One region of the Telluria sp. LT2P34 genome, then DNA from elsewhere that is predicted to be linked to it. Evidence: predicted binding sites of a transcription regulator. Region 1 holds the regulator's gene; each other region holds the start of a gene.
What was found. Region 1 encodes sigma-54, which starts transcription at its own class of promoters, with help from an activator protein. Its sites were predicted from a motif close to TGGCANGNAANCTGCTTT; they were not measured.
Positions count from the first base shown of each region.

Region 2: the regulator sigma-54 is predicted to act here: its motif matches at 2,244-2,261, upstream of AC56KZ_RS13805 (PEP-CTERM sorting domain-containing protein).
Region 3: the regulator sigma-54 is predicted to act here: its motif matches at 2,346-2,363, upstream of AC56KZ_RS13315 (PEP-CTERM sorting domain-containing protein).

Region 1 covers NZ_JCASIN010000007.1:18,318-22,919, reverse strand. Annotated here, with positions in the region: gene rapZ (RNase adapter RapZ) at 1-141, shown strand, start outside; gene AC56KZ_RS17315 (enoyl-CoA hydratase/isomerase family protein) at 154-1,239, opposite strand; gene hpf (ribosome hibernation-promoting factor, HPF/YfiA family) at 1,327-1,680, opposite strand; gene AC56KZ_RS17305 (RNA polymerase factor sigma-54) at 1,745-3,217, opposite strand; gene lptB (LPS export ABC transporter ATP-binding protein) at 3,223-3,984, opposite strand; gene lptA (lipopolysaccharide transport periplasmic protein LptA) at 3,984-4,556, opposite strand; gene lptC (LPS export ABC transporter periplasmic protein LptC) at 4,572-4,602, opposite strand, start outside.
Region 2 covers NZ_JCASIN010000004.1:268,129-272,730, forward strand. Annotated here, with positions in the region: gene AC56KZ_RS13800 (M16 family metallopeptidase) at 1-1,969, shown strand, start outside; gene AC56KZ_RS13805 (PEP-CTERM sorting domain-containing protein) at 2,312-3,457, shown strand; gene AC56KZ_RS13810 (LytR/AlgR family response regulator transcription factor) at 3,642-4,391, opposite strand; gene AC56KZ_RS13815 (sensor histidine kinase) at 4,388-4,602, opposite strand, start outside.
Region 3 covers NZ_JCASIN010000004.1:158,858-163,459, reverse strand. Annotated here, with positions in the region: gene AC56KZ_RS13325 (AI-2E family transporter) at 1-104, shown strand, start outside; gene AC56KZ_RS13320 (PAS domain-containing sensor histidine kinase) at 179-2,245, shown strand; gene AC56KZ_RS13315 (PEP-CTERM sorting domain-containing protein) at 2,398-3,060, shown strand; gene AC56KZ_RS13310 (YchJ family protein) at 3,164-3,622, shown strand; gene AC56KZ_RS13305 (carboxyl transferase domain-containing protein) at 3,730-4,602, shown strand, end outside.

The sequences.
Region 1 (4,602 bases):
AAGACCGACAACCGCAGCTACCTGACGGTGGCGGTCGGCTGCACCGGCGGCCAGCATCGCTCGGTGTACATGGCCGAGCGCCTGGCGGCGTATTTCGGCGAGTCCGAGCGGGTCGTGCTGCGGCATCGCGAGCAGTCGTAGGCCCGTTACCGGTCAGTCCAGGTAGCGCAGCGGATGCGCATACTCCGGCCATACCGGTTCAAAAAAGCGCGCCACCATCTCCGGCGTCACGTCCTCGATCGCCGGCGGATTCCATTTTGGTGCGTTGTCCTTGTCGATCACCAGCGCGCGCACGCCTTCGAGTACTTCGCCGTGCTCGAAATTGCGGCGCACCAGTGCGCGTTCCATGCGCAGGCAATCGGCCACGCCCAGCCCGGCGCCGCGCAGCAGCATCTCGCGCGTCACGCACATCAGGAGCGGCGAGCGCTGGCGCATCGCGGCCAGTGCCTTCTGCGCGAACGGGGCGGCGTCGCCCTCGAGTGAGCGCATGATCGCCGCCACCGAGTCGGCACCGAAGTGCGCATCGATCGTGCTGCGCGCCGCCTCCAAAGCGCTCGGCCCAAGGGCATCGAAGAAGCGCGCGCCGAATGCGCGGATGGCGCCCGCCAGCTCGGCCCCGGGCGTCGTCTCGATCAGCGCGTTCAGTTCAGCCAGCTGGGCGCCCGGCACGAACACGTCGGCCAGCCCCACATATACAGCGTCGGCGGCGCCGATCGTGAGGCCGGTGAGGCCCAGGTAGTTGCCCAGTTGCCCAGGCGCGTGCGACAGGAAATGGCTGCCGCCGACGTCCGGGAACAAACCGATGTTCACTTCCGGCATCGCCATTTTCGTGCGGTCGGTGACGATGCGCAGGCCGGTGGCGGGTCCGCCCTGGGCTATGCCCATGCCGCCGCCCATCACCACCCCGTCCATCAGCGCGATATACGGCTTCGGATAAAAATGAACCAGGTGGTTCAGCGCGTATTCTTCCGTAAAAAAGTCTTCCAGCAGTGCGCTGCCGCCGGTCGGCGCCGCGTGGCCCGCCTCGTGGAAGAAGCGGATGTCGCCGCCGGCACACAAGGCTTTTTCGCTGCTGCTGGTGATCACGACGGCCTCGACCGCGGCGTCGTCGCGCCAGGCAAGCAGGGTTGCGCTCAGGCGCCGCACCATGGCGAGCGACAGCGAGTTGAGGGCCTTGGGGCGGTCGAGGGTAATCACGCCGGTGCCGTTGGCAACGCGGGTCAGGACATGGTCGGTCATGGTGGTTGGGCTTGTGGGAAAATCACCATTCTACCAACTGAAAAGGGCGCCTTCCGGCGCCCTTATTAGACGGTGCTTCGTTGCCGATCAGGCAGCAACAGCCTCTCCGCCTTCAGGTCGTCGCTTGAGCGACTCGTGACTATGGTTTTGCATGATGCTCTTGTACTTCATGACTTGGCGATCGAGCCTGTCCATCAGCAAGTCGATCGCGGCATACAGATCTTGCGCCACACTTTCCACGTGCACCATCTTCCCCGAGACGCGCAGGTTGATTTCGGCTTTTTGCCTTTTGTCTTTTTCGGTGAGGTTGTCGATGGCGAGGATGACGTGGGAGTCAATCACTTGATCGAAATGGCGGGTGATGCGTTCCAGCTTGTTCTGTACGTATTCACGGATGGCGGGTGTAACGTCGAGGTGGTGACCGCTGATAGTGAGATTCATACACACTCCTTTGAAAAAGAAACGGCTCACACAGCGCGCTTGGGTCGCGCGTGGCTGGCCGCTGTTACAAGGATTTGCGGAGACTGACTGGAGGAATTTTAAGTGCCTCGCGGTATTTCGCAACCGTTCGGCGCGCGATGACCATTCCTTGTTCACCGAGCATTTCCGCGATCTTGCTGTCGGATAATGGGTTCCTTGGGTCTTCTGCTCCTGTCAGTTGCGCGATGAGCGCCCGGATCGCCGTCGAAGAGGCTTCGCCCCCCGCTTCGGTGGCGACATGGCTTCCGAAGAAATACTTCAGCTCAAACATGCCGTGCGGGGTTAGCATGAATTTCTGAGTGGTTACGCGAGAAATGGTGCTCTCGTGCAGACCTAGTGTATCAGCAATCTCGCGCAGCACAAGGGGACGCATGGCAACCGCGCCATGGCTGAAAAAGTTGCGCTGACGCTCGACGATGGCCTGCGAAACACGCAGGATCGTGTCGAAACGCTGGCGCATATTTTTGATCAGCCACTTCGCTTCCTGCAACTGCGCGCTCATCTGTCCTTCGCCCTTGCCCTGCTTCAGCAGTGCCGCGTAGACATTGTTCACGCGCAGGCGCGGCATCACTTCGCCATTCAGCGTCACGCTCCAGCCGGTGCCCGTCTTGCGCACAATGACGTCCGGCACCACGTAGTCCGAGGTGCTCGACGCAAAAGCCGCACCCGGATGCGGATTGCACTGGCGAATCACGGCTTGCGCTTCGCGCAGGTCTTCGTCATCGCAATCGAGCGCCTTTTTCAGCTTGTTGAATTCGCGCTGGGCGAACCAGGTCAGGTAGCCCTCGACGATCTTCAGGGCCATGCGCCGCGTGACCATCGGCACGCCCGGCATTTGCCGGATCTGCAGCGCCAGGCACTCGCTGGCGCTGCGCGCGCCGACGCCGACCGGATCGAGGCTTTGCACCAGCGCCAGCGCGCAGCGCATTTCGTCCATGTCCACTTCCAGCTCTTCGGGCAGGCGCGCCAGGATTTCGTCGAGCGGTTCGTCGAGATAGCCGTTGTCGTCGATGGCGTCGATCACCAGTTCGGCCAGCGCGCGGTCGCGCACGCTCGCGCCCGTGACCCGGATCTGCTCCGACAGGTGCTCGCGCAGCGTGACGCCGATAGCGCCCAGCTGGGGGCGGCCATCGTCGTCGCCGTCGCTGCCCGGCGCGCGCGGCGCGTCGCCCCAGTCGGCATCGGCCTCGCCGCGCTCGACCTCGCCGCCGCCCTCCGCCGCATCGGCGCCCTCTGCCGGGGCCGCGGGTTCTTCTCCGCCTGGCGCCGGCGCATCCGGCGGCTGGGCGGGCGCGTCGTTGATGGCGCCGTCGGACAACAGGCGCACGGAATTGTCGAGCGGGTCGTCGATCCGCTCGAGCAAGGGATTATCCGACAGGATCTGCTCGAGCTCCTGCTGCAGTTCGATCGTGGACAGCTGCAGCAGGCGGATCGACTGCTGTAGCTGCGGCGTGAGCGCCAGGTGCTGCGAAGTCCGTAGTTGCAGGGATTGTTTCATGATACCTACATGCGGAAGTGTTCGCCGAGGTAGACACGTCGTACCGATTCGTCGGCGATGATGTCGTCAGGGCGGCCCGAGGCCAGCACGGCGCCCTGGTTGATGATGTAGGCGCGGTCGCAGATGCCGAGCGTTTCGCGCACATTGTGGTCGGTGATCAGGACGCCGATGCCGCGCTCCTTCAGGAAGCGCACGATGCGCTGGATCTCGATCACAGCGATCGGGTCGACGCCGGCAAAGGGTTCGTCGAGCAGCACGAAGCGGGGATTGGTGGCCAGCGCGCGTGCGATCTCGACGCGCCGCCGCTCGCCGCCCGACAAGGACAGCGCCTGGTTCTCGCGCAGCTTCTCGATCTGCAGTTCGGCCAACAGCGAATCGAGCCGCTCGTTGATCGCCGCCTTGGTCAGCGGCTTGCCCTCATCGGTGCGCTGCAGTTCCAGCACGGCGCGGATGTTGTCTTCCACGGTCAGCTTGCGAAACACCGACGCTTCCTGCGGCAGGTAGGACAGGCCCATCACCGCGCGCCGGTGGATCGGCAGGCTGGAAATGTCGGCGCCGTTGATTTCGATGGTGCCGGCGTCGGACGGCACCAGGCCGACGATCATGTAGAACGAGGTCGTCTTGCCGGCGCCGTTCGGCCCGAGCAGGCCGACGACTTCGCCGCAGCCCACTTCGAGCGACACGTCGCGCACGACCAGGCGCTTGCCGTAGCTTTTCTGCAGGCCCCGTACGACCAGGGTGCTGCGCGTGTCGCGGTCATCCTTCATTATTTTTTTCCTGCCGCTACCGCGGGCGCTGCCGTACGGCGCGGCGCGATGATCAGGGTGCCGCGCCCGCCGCCGGCCTTGGTCTGGCCGCTGGCGTCGTTGCGCACGGCGGCCACTTCGCGCCGGTTGTCGTAAGAGATGAAGGGGCCGACGAGTTCATTCGTCATGCGCCCGCCTTCGAGTTCCTTGACGACCGCTTTCGAGAACAGCTTGACCACCTCTTCGCGCTCTTCATATTCGATGCGCTCGGCCTGGCCTTCCATCCACAGGTCCGGCCCGCCGTCGCGCTTCTGGCGGAAGGTCGCCACGCGCCCCGGATTCGACGTCAGCGTCACGCTCATATAGCCTTCCGGCGTTTCCCGTACCAGCGCGCGGTCCGATTTCAGGGTCAGCGTGCCGCGCGTGACGATCACATTCCCGGTCAGGATGCGCGTCTGCGTCACTTCATCGACGTCGAGCGAATCGAATTCGACCACGGCCTGCTTGAGCGAGTCCGCCTTCTCGGCCGATACCGACAGCGACACCAGCGAAAGGAAAGCGGCGGCGAGCACATTGCGGAGGATGTTCTTCATATGTTCTTGTTCCTGTTATGGGGTAGGTGCGGAGCGGGAAGCGGCC
Region 2 (4,602 bases), on a different contig from region 1:
AACGGTTCCCGACCTGCACCCGGACTCGTATGCGCTCGAAGTGCTGGCCGAATACCTGTCGCAGACCAAGCGCGCGCCTTTCTACAAGGTGCTGGTGGAAGACAGCAAGCTGGCGCCGAACGTGCAAATCGGTAACCAGACCTCGGAACTGGCGGGCCAGTTCATGCTGCGCATCCGTGCCTTCGAAAACAAGCCGCTGGATGCGGTAGCCGCCGAAGTCGACAAGGCCTTCGTCAAATTCGAAAAAGAAGGCATCGCCGAGAAGGACCTGAACCGCATCAAGGCCGGCCTCGAGACCCGCTTCTACAACACGGTGTCCAGCGTGCTGGGCAAATCGGCGCTGCTGGCCGAATACAATTATTTGACCGGCAATCCGGGCTATGTGACCGAAGGCGTCAAGAAGACGATGGCGGTGACCCCGGCCGACGTGCGCCGCGTGTACGACACGTATATCAAGGGCAAGCCGTATGTCGCGACCAGTTTCGTCCCGAAAGGCAAGCTGGCGCTGGCCCTGAGCGGCTCGGCCAAGGCCGAAGTCGTCGAAGAAAAAGTGGTGCAGGGCGCGGAAACGGCAGTCGACGCCAGCGCCGATGCGGCCTATACCAGAACCGCCTCCAGTTTCGACCGCAGCAAGGAACCCGGCTACGGGCCGACCCCGGCGCTGAAGGTGCCGCCGGTGTGGGACACCCAGCTTTCCAACGGCATGCGCGTGCTGGGTATCGAAAACGCCGAAGTGCCGCTGGTGCAGTTCGACATCGCGATCGACGGCGGCCTGCTGCTCGACAAGCTCGACAAGGTGGGCGTCGCCAACCTGATGGCGCGCATGATGACGCAAGGTACCGCCAAGAAGACCCCGCAAGAGCTGGAAGAAGCGATCCTGCAACTGGGCGCGACGATCAATGTCGCGGCCCGTGCCGAGGACGTGCGCATCAGCGTGACCACCTTGGCGCGCAACTACCAGGCGACCCTGGACCTGGTGCAGGAAATCCTGTTGCAACCGCGCTGGGACGAGAAGGAATTTGCCCTCATCAAGCAAAGCGTGCTGAGCCAGATTCGCCAGCAGGACGCCGACCCGAACGCGCTGGCCGCCATCAATTTCGCCAAGCTGGTCTACGCAAAAGAAGATCCGCGCTCGCGCAACATCCTCGGCACGACGGAGACCGTGAATGCGATCGGCATCGAGGACCTGAAGGCATATTACGGCGCCAACCTGTCGCCATCGAACGCCCGCATGCACTTGATCGGCCCGCTGCCGAAAGCGGCCGTCGCGCGTTCGCTGGCCGGGCTGGAGCGCGAGTGGAAGGCGAAAGCCGTCACGCTGCCAGCCCCGCTGGCGGTGAGCGCCCCGACGCCTGCCCGCGTGTATTTTGTCGATGTGCCGGATGCCAAGCAATCGGTGATCCAGGTCGGCTACCGTGCCTTGCCGGTCACCGATGCGGATTACTACCCGGCTACCGTCACCAATTACATTCTGGGCGGCGGCGGCTTTGCGTCGCGCCTGACCCAGCAATTGCGTGAAGGTAAAGGCTACACCTACGGCATCAATTCGAATTTCTCGGGCAGCAAGAGCGCCGGACCCTTCGTGATTGCCAGCGGTGTGCGCAGCAACGTCACGCTCGAATCCACCCAACTGGTCAAACAGATCCTGGCGGACTACGGCTCGAGCTATTCGGCAGCCGACCTGGAAACGACCAAGAACTTCCTGGTCAAGAGCAATGCGCGCGCCTTCGAGACCGCCGGCGCCAAACTGGGCATGCTCGACAACATCAGCAAATACGGCTGGCGCGCCGACTACGTCAAGGAACGCGAAGGGATCGTCAAGGCGATGACGCTGCCGCAAGTGCAGGCCTTGTCGCAGAAATACCTGGATCCGTCGAAAATGGTGTGGCTGGTGGTGGGTGATGCGAAGACGCAGCTGCCGCGGATGAAGGAACTGGGCTTTGGCGAGCCGGTGCTGATCGGGAAGTAAGCGGGCAGAGTGGCATCGCATTCGTGCTGCAGCGGGTGCGATCGCCCTTCAAGACAATATTTACCCCTGGATCTCGAATCCTTGCCGGTCTGCTCGGCGGCGATTTTGAATGCCTGATCGGCGAGACTTCTGCCGAGCACGAGACTCAGAATCACGACACCAGAAACTTGCACAAAAATCATATCGAATTTCTTTACATTAATAGTATTTGTTAAATGTAAATTATTGTGAAATAGCATGCCAAGTAGTTGATTTTGTTGATTTCGCTAAGCTATGGCACGTTTTATGCTTAACGGTGTAGGTAATCACATTGACTACAAATCATATTTCAAAGGGGACATCGTGAAAAAGACCGTTTCAAACTGCCTCAGTACGCTCGCCGTAGCCTTGGTTGCTGTCACCGTCGTCGGCACCGCGAATGCGGATCCGATCGTCGATCTTGCTGGACAGCGCTATGTTCAGTATGGCGATGCGCAATCGTACTCCTTGCCAACCGCGGCCTTGGGTTGCGAAAATAAAAATAACTGCCAATTCAATGTCAGCTCGACGCCAGGATCCATCAAGGACTTGATCGTCATTGCGACCGGCTCCAACGGTGCTGGCCTGACGACGAATGTCGCTGGCATGGACAATGCATATGCCACGCCAAACGGCGTCAGTGGTTCGAATTATTTCTCGACGGCAGTATCGCCCAATAACGGCACCAACGGCAGCGTCGCCTTCAATGGCGTGAACACCTGGGATGCATCGCTGGCGTCGCTGAAAAACTTCCTGCTGAACGATCAGCTGGTCTTCTTCTTCAATAACAATCAGACCAACCTTGCGCAGGGTGCAACGCAGAGCCTGGCCGCCTGGACGCTGCTTACGATCACCAACAACCTCGGTGAACAGATTGGCCTGTATGAACTGTCGAATAACAACTCGGCCTACAACTTGTTCACCCAGGGCGGTGGCGGTACGTTCATGGGCGATGTGACGACTTACACCTCGGACGGGTCGGGCCCGATCGCCGGCACCAACGCCAATACCGACTACGTCCTGTCGGGCGGCTCGATCTGCTACATCGCTGGTGCGCCTGTCAACTGTGCGACCCCTGGTGCCGGTGCACCGGTCAACCACAATCTGGGTGCGGAAGATGTTGCTTACGCAATTCTTTTCCCTGAGCTCAATGGCCAACTCGACAGCCTGTTCAATAGCTTGTCGACCGAACAACTGGCCGGCTATACCCTGCATATGGACCTGCGCCTCGGCTGCGATCCGGCCACGGCAGCAGGCAATTGCACCGGCGGCAACGGAGTACCTTATGGCCGTGATCTGAACAACGGTTTCGAGCAGCTGTTCATCGGCACCGCCGCACGTGCTGCCTGCTCACCGACTGACCCGACCTGCAATCCAGTCGACGTGCCAGAACCTGGTTCGCTGGCACTCATCGGCGTGGCGCTGGCCGGCCTCGGTCTGGCACGTTCGCGTCAGCGCGCCCGCAAGTAAGCCTGCCGCTAGTGAGAAGTGAAAACGCCCGCTGCAGTACAGCGGGCGTTTTGCGTTGTGGGAAGCAGACGCTACCGCACAACCGCAATTGACCGGGAATTTATGAAGCGCAGCATGCTGACGCCTGGCCCTCGATCCGGTATGTCGAACCCGGCGAAGCGGGCGGATGTGGCTTGAAGCTGCGTCATGCCGATTTCTTGTCGAGCTGCTGGAGTGCTTCCGCCAGCGCGGGCATATAGGTGCGGCTGGCGCGCAGCAGGCTGCCGTCATGCAGGCGCAGCAGGGCGTCGCGGTTGGTCAGCGAGCGCAGCTCGGCGACCATGTCCAGCCGTACGATGGTCGAGCGGTGCACGCGGTGGAACTGGCGCGGATCGAGCTGCATGGCCAGGTTGTGCAGGCGCTCGCGCACCAGCCAGGTCTTGCCGTTGGCATGCAGGGTGGCGTAGTCGCCATCGGCCTCGATGCGCTCGACTTGTGCAACCGGCACCAGCACCGTGCGCGCGCCGACACGCACGCTGAAGCTGCGCAGCGTCGGCGGCGCTGGTGGCAGCGTGCGGCCGTGGGCGCGATACGGAAAGGCCTGCTGCGCGCGGTCCAGCGCTTCGTCCAGGCGGTCGTCATCGACCGGTTTCAGCAGGTAATCCAGCGCGGCCAGGTCGAACGCCTGCACGGCGAAGCTGTCGTAGGCGGTCAGCAGAATCGCCATCGGCCGCTGCGCCGGCGGCAGCGCGGCCAGCAGCTCGAGCCCGGTCTTGCCCGGCATCTGGACGTCGACGAACACCAGGTCGGGCCGCAGCGCCAGGATACCGGCGTAAGCGCTGTCGCCGTCGCCGAACTCGCCCACCAGCGCGAAGCCGCCGCGCCGCGCCAGCCTCAGCTTGACCGCCAGCCTGGCCAGCGGTTCGTCGTCGACGATGACGACCCGGATCGTCATGCCGCCGCCTCCATGCTGCGTAAGGGCATGGCGATGCGCACGCCGAAGCGGCCGTCCGGCGTCCATCCCGCCTCGACCGCCTGCTCGTCGCCGTACAGATGGCGCAGACGCTCCCTCACGTTGAGCAGGCCGATACCGCATCCCGGCTGCGCCGGCTGCTGACCGTCGTTCAGCACCTCGACCAGCAGGCGGTCCCCGGCACGCTCGAGAC
Region 3 (4,602 bases), on a different contig from region 1:
CCTTGTTCGGCCTGAACGGTTTCGTGATCGGTCCCCTGATCGCGGCGCTGTTCATCGCTTGCTGGGACTTGTTTGTATCGACCGAGGAATTTCATCCGAAGTAAGGAAGGCGGTTCGATGCTGCGGTCGGGGTGAAAATGTGACATCATTCCGTACTTAAATGTTTGGTCTGGAATCCATGTTGCCTCCTCCTACTCCTGCTCTGGATTCCGACCCGCATGCCAGTCACGAGACGCGTTATCAGGAACTGTTCGAGCAGGCGCCGACCAGCATCCAGATCCTGGCGCCGAACGGCCAGACCATCCGCGTCAACCGGGCCTGGGAAGAACTCTGGCAGATCTACGACGGCACCGACCTGAAGGCCTTCATCCTCAGCCCCGAATTCAGCCTGCTGACCGACCCGCAGCTGATCGCCAGCGGCGTTGTTCCCTACTTGCAGCGTGCCCTGGCCGGCGAATCGGTGCAAATTCCCGCGATCCGCTACGACGTCGTCGAGCTGGCCGGCGCCGGGCGCGCGCGCTGGGTGACCGCGCGTGCGCATCCGATCAAGGACCGCGCCGGCCGCGTGCTCGAAGTCATGCTGATGCATGAGGACATTTCCGAGCGGGTGGCGGCGGAAACGGCCTTGCGGGCCCGCGAGCAGCGCTTCCGCTCGCTCGTGATGGCGACCTCGCAAATTGTCTGGACCAATACGGCTGACGGCCGCGTGGTCGAGGATTCGCCTTCCTGGCGCGCTTTTACCGGCCAGACTTACGAGGAATGGAAAGAGTTCGGCTGGCTCGACGCCCTGCATCCGGACGACCGCGACAAGACCAGGCGGATCTGGCTCGAGTGCGTGGCGACCCGTTCGGTGTTCCAGACCGAATACCGCCTGCGCAGCGTGACCGGCGAATACCGCTGGACGGCGGTCAAAGGCATTCCCATGCTCGATGCCGACGACGCCATCCGCGAGTGGATCGGCGCCAACACGGATATCCACGACATCGTCATGGCGCAGGCCGAGCTGTCGCAGCGCCTCGAGCGCGAAAAGCGCCATTCGGCCCTGCTGTCGAAAGTGGCGCAGGCTTCGCGTGCACTCGGTACCGCCCTGTCGAGCAAGGATATTGCCGAGGGCCTGGTGGAGGAAGTGCGCGATATCCTCGGGGTGCACCAGGCGGTCGTGTCCGTGACCGAAGAGAACAAATGGCCGCCCTTGTTCAATGCCGTGTCGCTGTCCGACAAGTATGCCGGCTATCGCGGCTATGCCAACAAGGCCGACGGCAGCGGCATTTATGCCCAGGTATGCCGGACCAACAAGCCGATGCGGCTGACGCAGGCAGCGTTGCTTGCTCATCCGGCATGGAAAGGTTTTGGCGCCCATGCGGCGAGCCATCCACCGATACAGGGCTGGCTGGCAGTCCCGCTCATCGACCGCAAGGGCAGGAATATCGGCCTGATCCAGGCATCGGACAAGATCGAGGGCGATTTCACGGAAGAGGACGAAGCGATCCTGGTGCAGCTGGCCTCGATCGTGGCGAACGGCTTCGAAAACGCTAACCTCTACAGTTCGCTCCAGGAACAGGACCGGCGCAAGGACGAATTCCTCGCCATGCTGGCGCACGAGCTGCGCAACCCGCTGGCGCCGATCGCTTCGGCCGCCGAGCTGCTCAAGATCGGCATCGCCAGCGAAGAACGGGTGCGCAAGTCGAGCGAGGTGATCAGCCGCCAGGTAAAACACATGACCTCGCTGGTCGACGACCTGCTCGACATTTCTCGCGTCACGCGCGGCCTGATCCAGCTCGAATGCCAGCCGCTCGACGTCATGGCGATCGTCAGCGGCGCCATCGAACAGTCGCGGCCCCTGATCGAGTCGCGCGCGCATGCGCTGACGGTCGAGCCTGGCCCGGACGGCGTCCAGGTGATGGGCGACCCGAACCGCCTGGTGCAGGTGCTGGCCAACCTGCTCAACAACGCCGCGAAATACACGCCGCGCGGCGGGCGCATCGTGGTGGCGGTCGAAGCAACCGCGGAATCGGCCAGCATCCACATTCGCGACAACGGCATCGGCATCGGCCCCACCCTGCTGCCCCAGGTCTTCGACCTGTTCACCCAGGCCGAGCGCACGCCCGACCGTTCCCAGGGCGGCCTCGGGATCGGCCTGGCGCTGGTCAAGAACGTCGTGGGCCTGCACGGCGGAACAGTCACGGCCCATAGCGACGGGGCGGGGATGGGCAGTACGTTTACGGTCAGGCTTGACACCTTGTAGACCGCCGATACGGCGCTGCCTGTCGAATATTCTTACAGTTGATAAAAAGAATTAAATAGTACTTTTTGTAAACTATTGATTCGAAAGGGGTTTGTTGCGCTGGCACGAGAATTGCTAATAGGAAAATATAATAACCCTAAGGCAACTACCCCATGAACACCTCCTTCATCAGCAAATTCGCCGTCGCTGCAATGCTCCTCCTCTCGGCCACTGCCCAGGCCGGACTCATCGAGCAAGACTTTGCCACGCAAGGCGACGGCATGCTGGTTCTCGACACGGTGACGAAGCGCCAGTGGGTGGATGTCACCAAAACGACGAATGCAAGCGGCGTCAATGGCTTTTTCAACAACTCGATCTTCGCCGGCAAAGGTTTTCAACTGGCGAAAGCAGCGGATGTCACGGCACTGTTCGTCAATGCTGGAGCCGCCAACGTGCGCACTGGCGACAATGGGGATTTCAGCGAAAATAACCTCGATGCGGCGAAGCTCTTCTATTCACTGATGGAGCACACTGCTCCTTACAGCAGCATGGGTAGCAACCGCTGGATGCACGGCTATATCTACTTCAGCGACTCGCAAGCAACAGTTGCCCGCATTGGCGATGGTGATGCTCTGCAATGGAATTACGGCAAGGCCTCATTCGATGTCGGCTCGAATGGTACCTGGGGGCTCAATGACGGTGCAGGCCGACAAATTGGCGTGTGGGCATATCGCGATGCTCCTGCCGAAGTGCCTGAACCTGCATCGCTCGGTTTGCTGGGCCTGGGCCTGGCTGGTCTCAGCCTGATCCGTCGCACAAAGAAATCCACCCGTTAAACGCATTGACTATCGCCTGATCTTCCATCGGCATAGGATGGCTTCGTCTGCGATGAAGCCATCCTGACTATTTGTGGGAACGAAAATCGCGGATAATCCGTTGATGCCGACCCCACACACCTCCCCTGCCTGCCCCTGTGGTGGCGCATCGTTGGATACATGCTGCGGTCCGTTCATCACGGGCGCCGCACTGCCAGACAGCGCCGAAGCCCTGATGCGTTCGCGTTACACTGCCTACACGCTACGCAATGAAACCTACCTGCGCGCCACCTGGCATCCGCGCACCCGGCCCCAGGACGCGATCCTCGATCCGGACGAGAAACTGCGCTGGCTCGGCCTCGAGATAAAATCTGCTTTACGTTTACGTCAACGTAAAGCAGAATCACTGGATCATCCAGAGTGCGACACGGTTGAATTCGTTGCCCGCTTCAAGGTCGGTGGCCGCGCGCAGCGCCTGCACGAAACGAGCCGCTTCCTGCGCGAACCCGATCCGGCCCTGGGCGGCACGCCGCGCTGGTTCTACCTGGACGGCACTTTTCCAGCAAAAAATGAGAGTGCCTGACAAGCCTCAGGGCAAGGCGCGTCGTCGAAGACAGTACACTTGTACGGCGAGACGACGCAACGCAGCCCTGAGGTTTGTCAGGTGCTCGACAAATAAAGAGGACGGCAATGCCCCATATCGAGAGCAAACTCAACCCGCGTGGTGACGAATTCAAAGCCAACGCCGCAGCCATGCAGTCCATCGTGGACGACCTGCGCGAGAAGGTGGCCGCCATCGCCAAGGGCGGCGGCGAAGCGGCCAGCGCCAAGCACGTGGCGCGCGGAAAACTGCTGCCGCGCGACCGCGTGCAGATGCTGCTCGATCCGGGCACGCCCTTCCTCGAGTTTTCCCAGCTGGCCGCCTATGACATGTACGAGGGTGCAGCGCCCGCCGCCGGCATCATCACCGGCATCGGCCGCGTCGCCGGCCAGGAATGCGTGATCGTGTGTAACGACGCCACCGTCAAAGGCGGCACCTACTACCCGATGACGGTCAAAAAACACCTGCGGGCCCAGGAAATCGCCGAGCAAAACAATTTGCCCTGCATTTACCTGGTCGACTCGGGCGGCGCCAACCTGCCGAACCAGGACGACGTGTTCCCCGACCGCGACCATTTCGGCCGCATCTTTTATAACCAGGCGAACCTGTCCGCCAAGGGCATCCCGCAGATCGCCGTCGTCATGGGTTCGTGCACGGCCGGCGGCGCCTATGTCCCTGCGATGAGCGACGAGTCGATCATCGTCAAGGAGCAGGGCACGATTTTCCTCGGCGGCCCGCCCCTGGTGAAAGCGGCGACCGGTGAAGTCGTCACGGCCGAAGACCTGGGCGGCGGCGACGTTCACACCCGGCTGTCGGGCGTGGTCGACCACCTGGCGCAAAACGATCTGCACGCGCTATCGCTGGCGCGCACCATCGTCTCGAACCTGAACCGCACAAAGGTCGTGCAGGGCGCGACCCGGGAAACGGTGGAGCCGAAATATCCATCACAGGAACTCTACGGC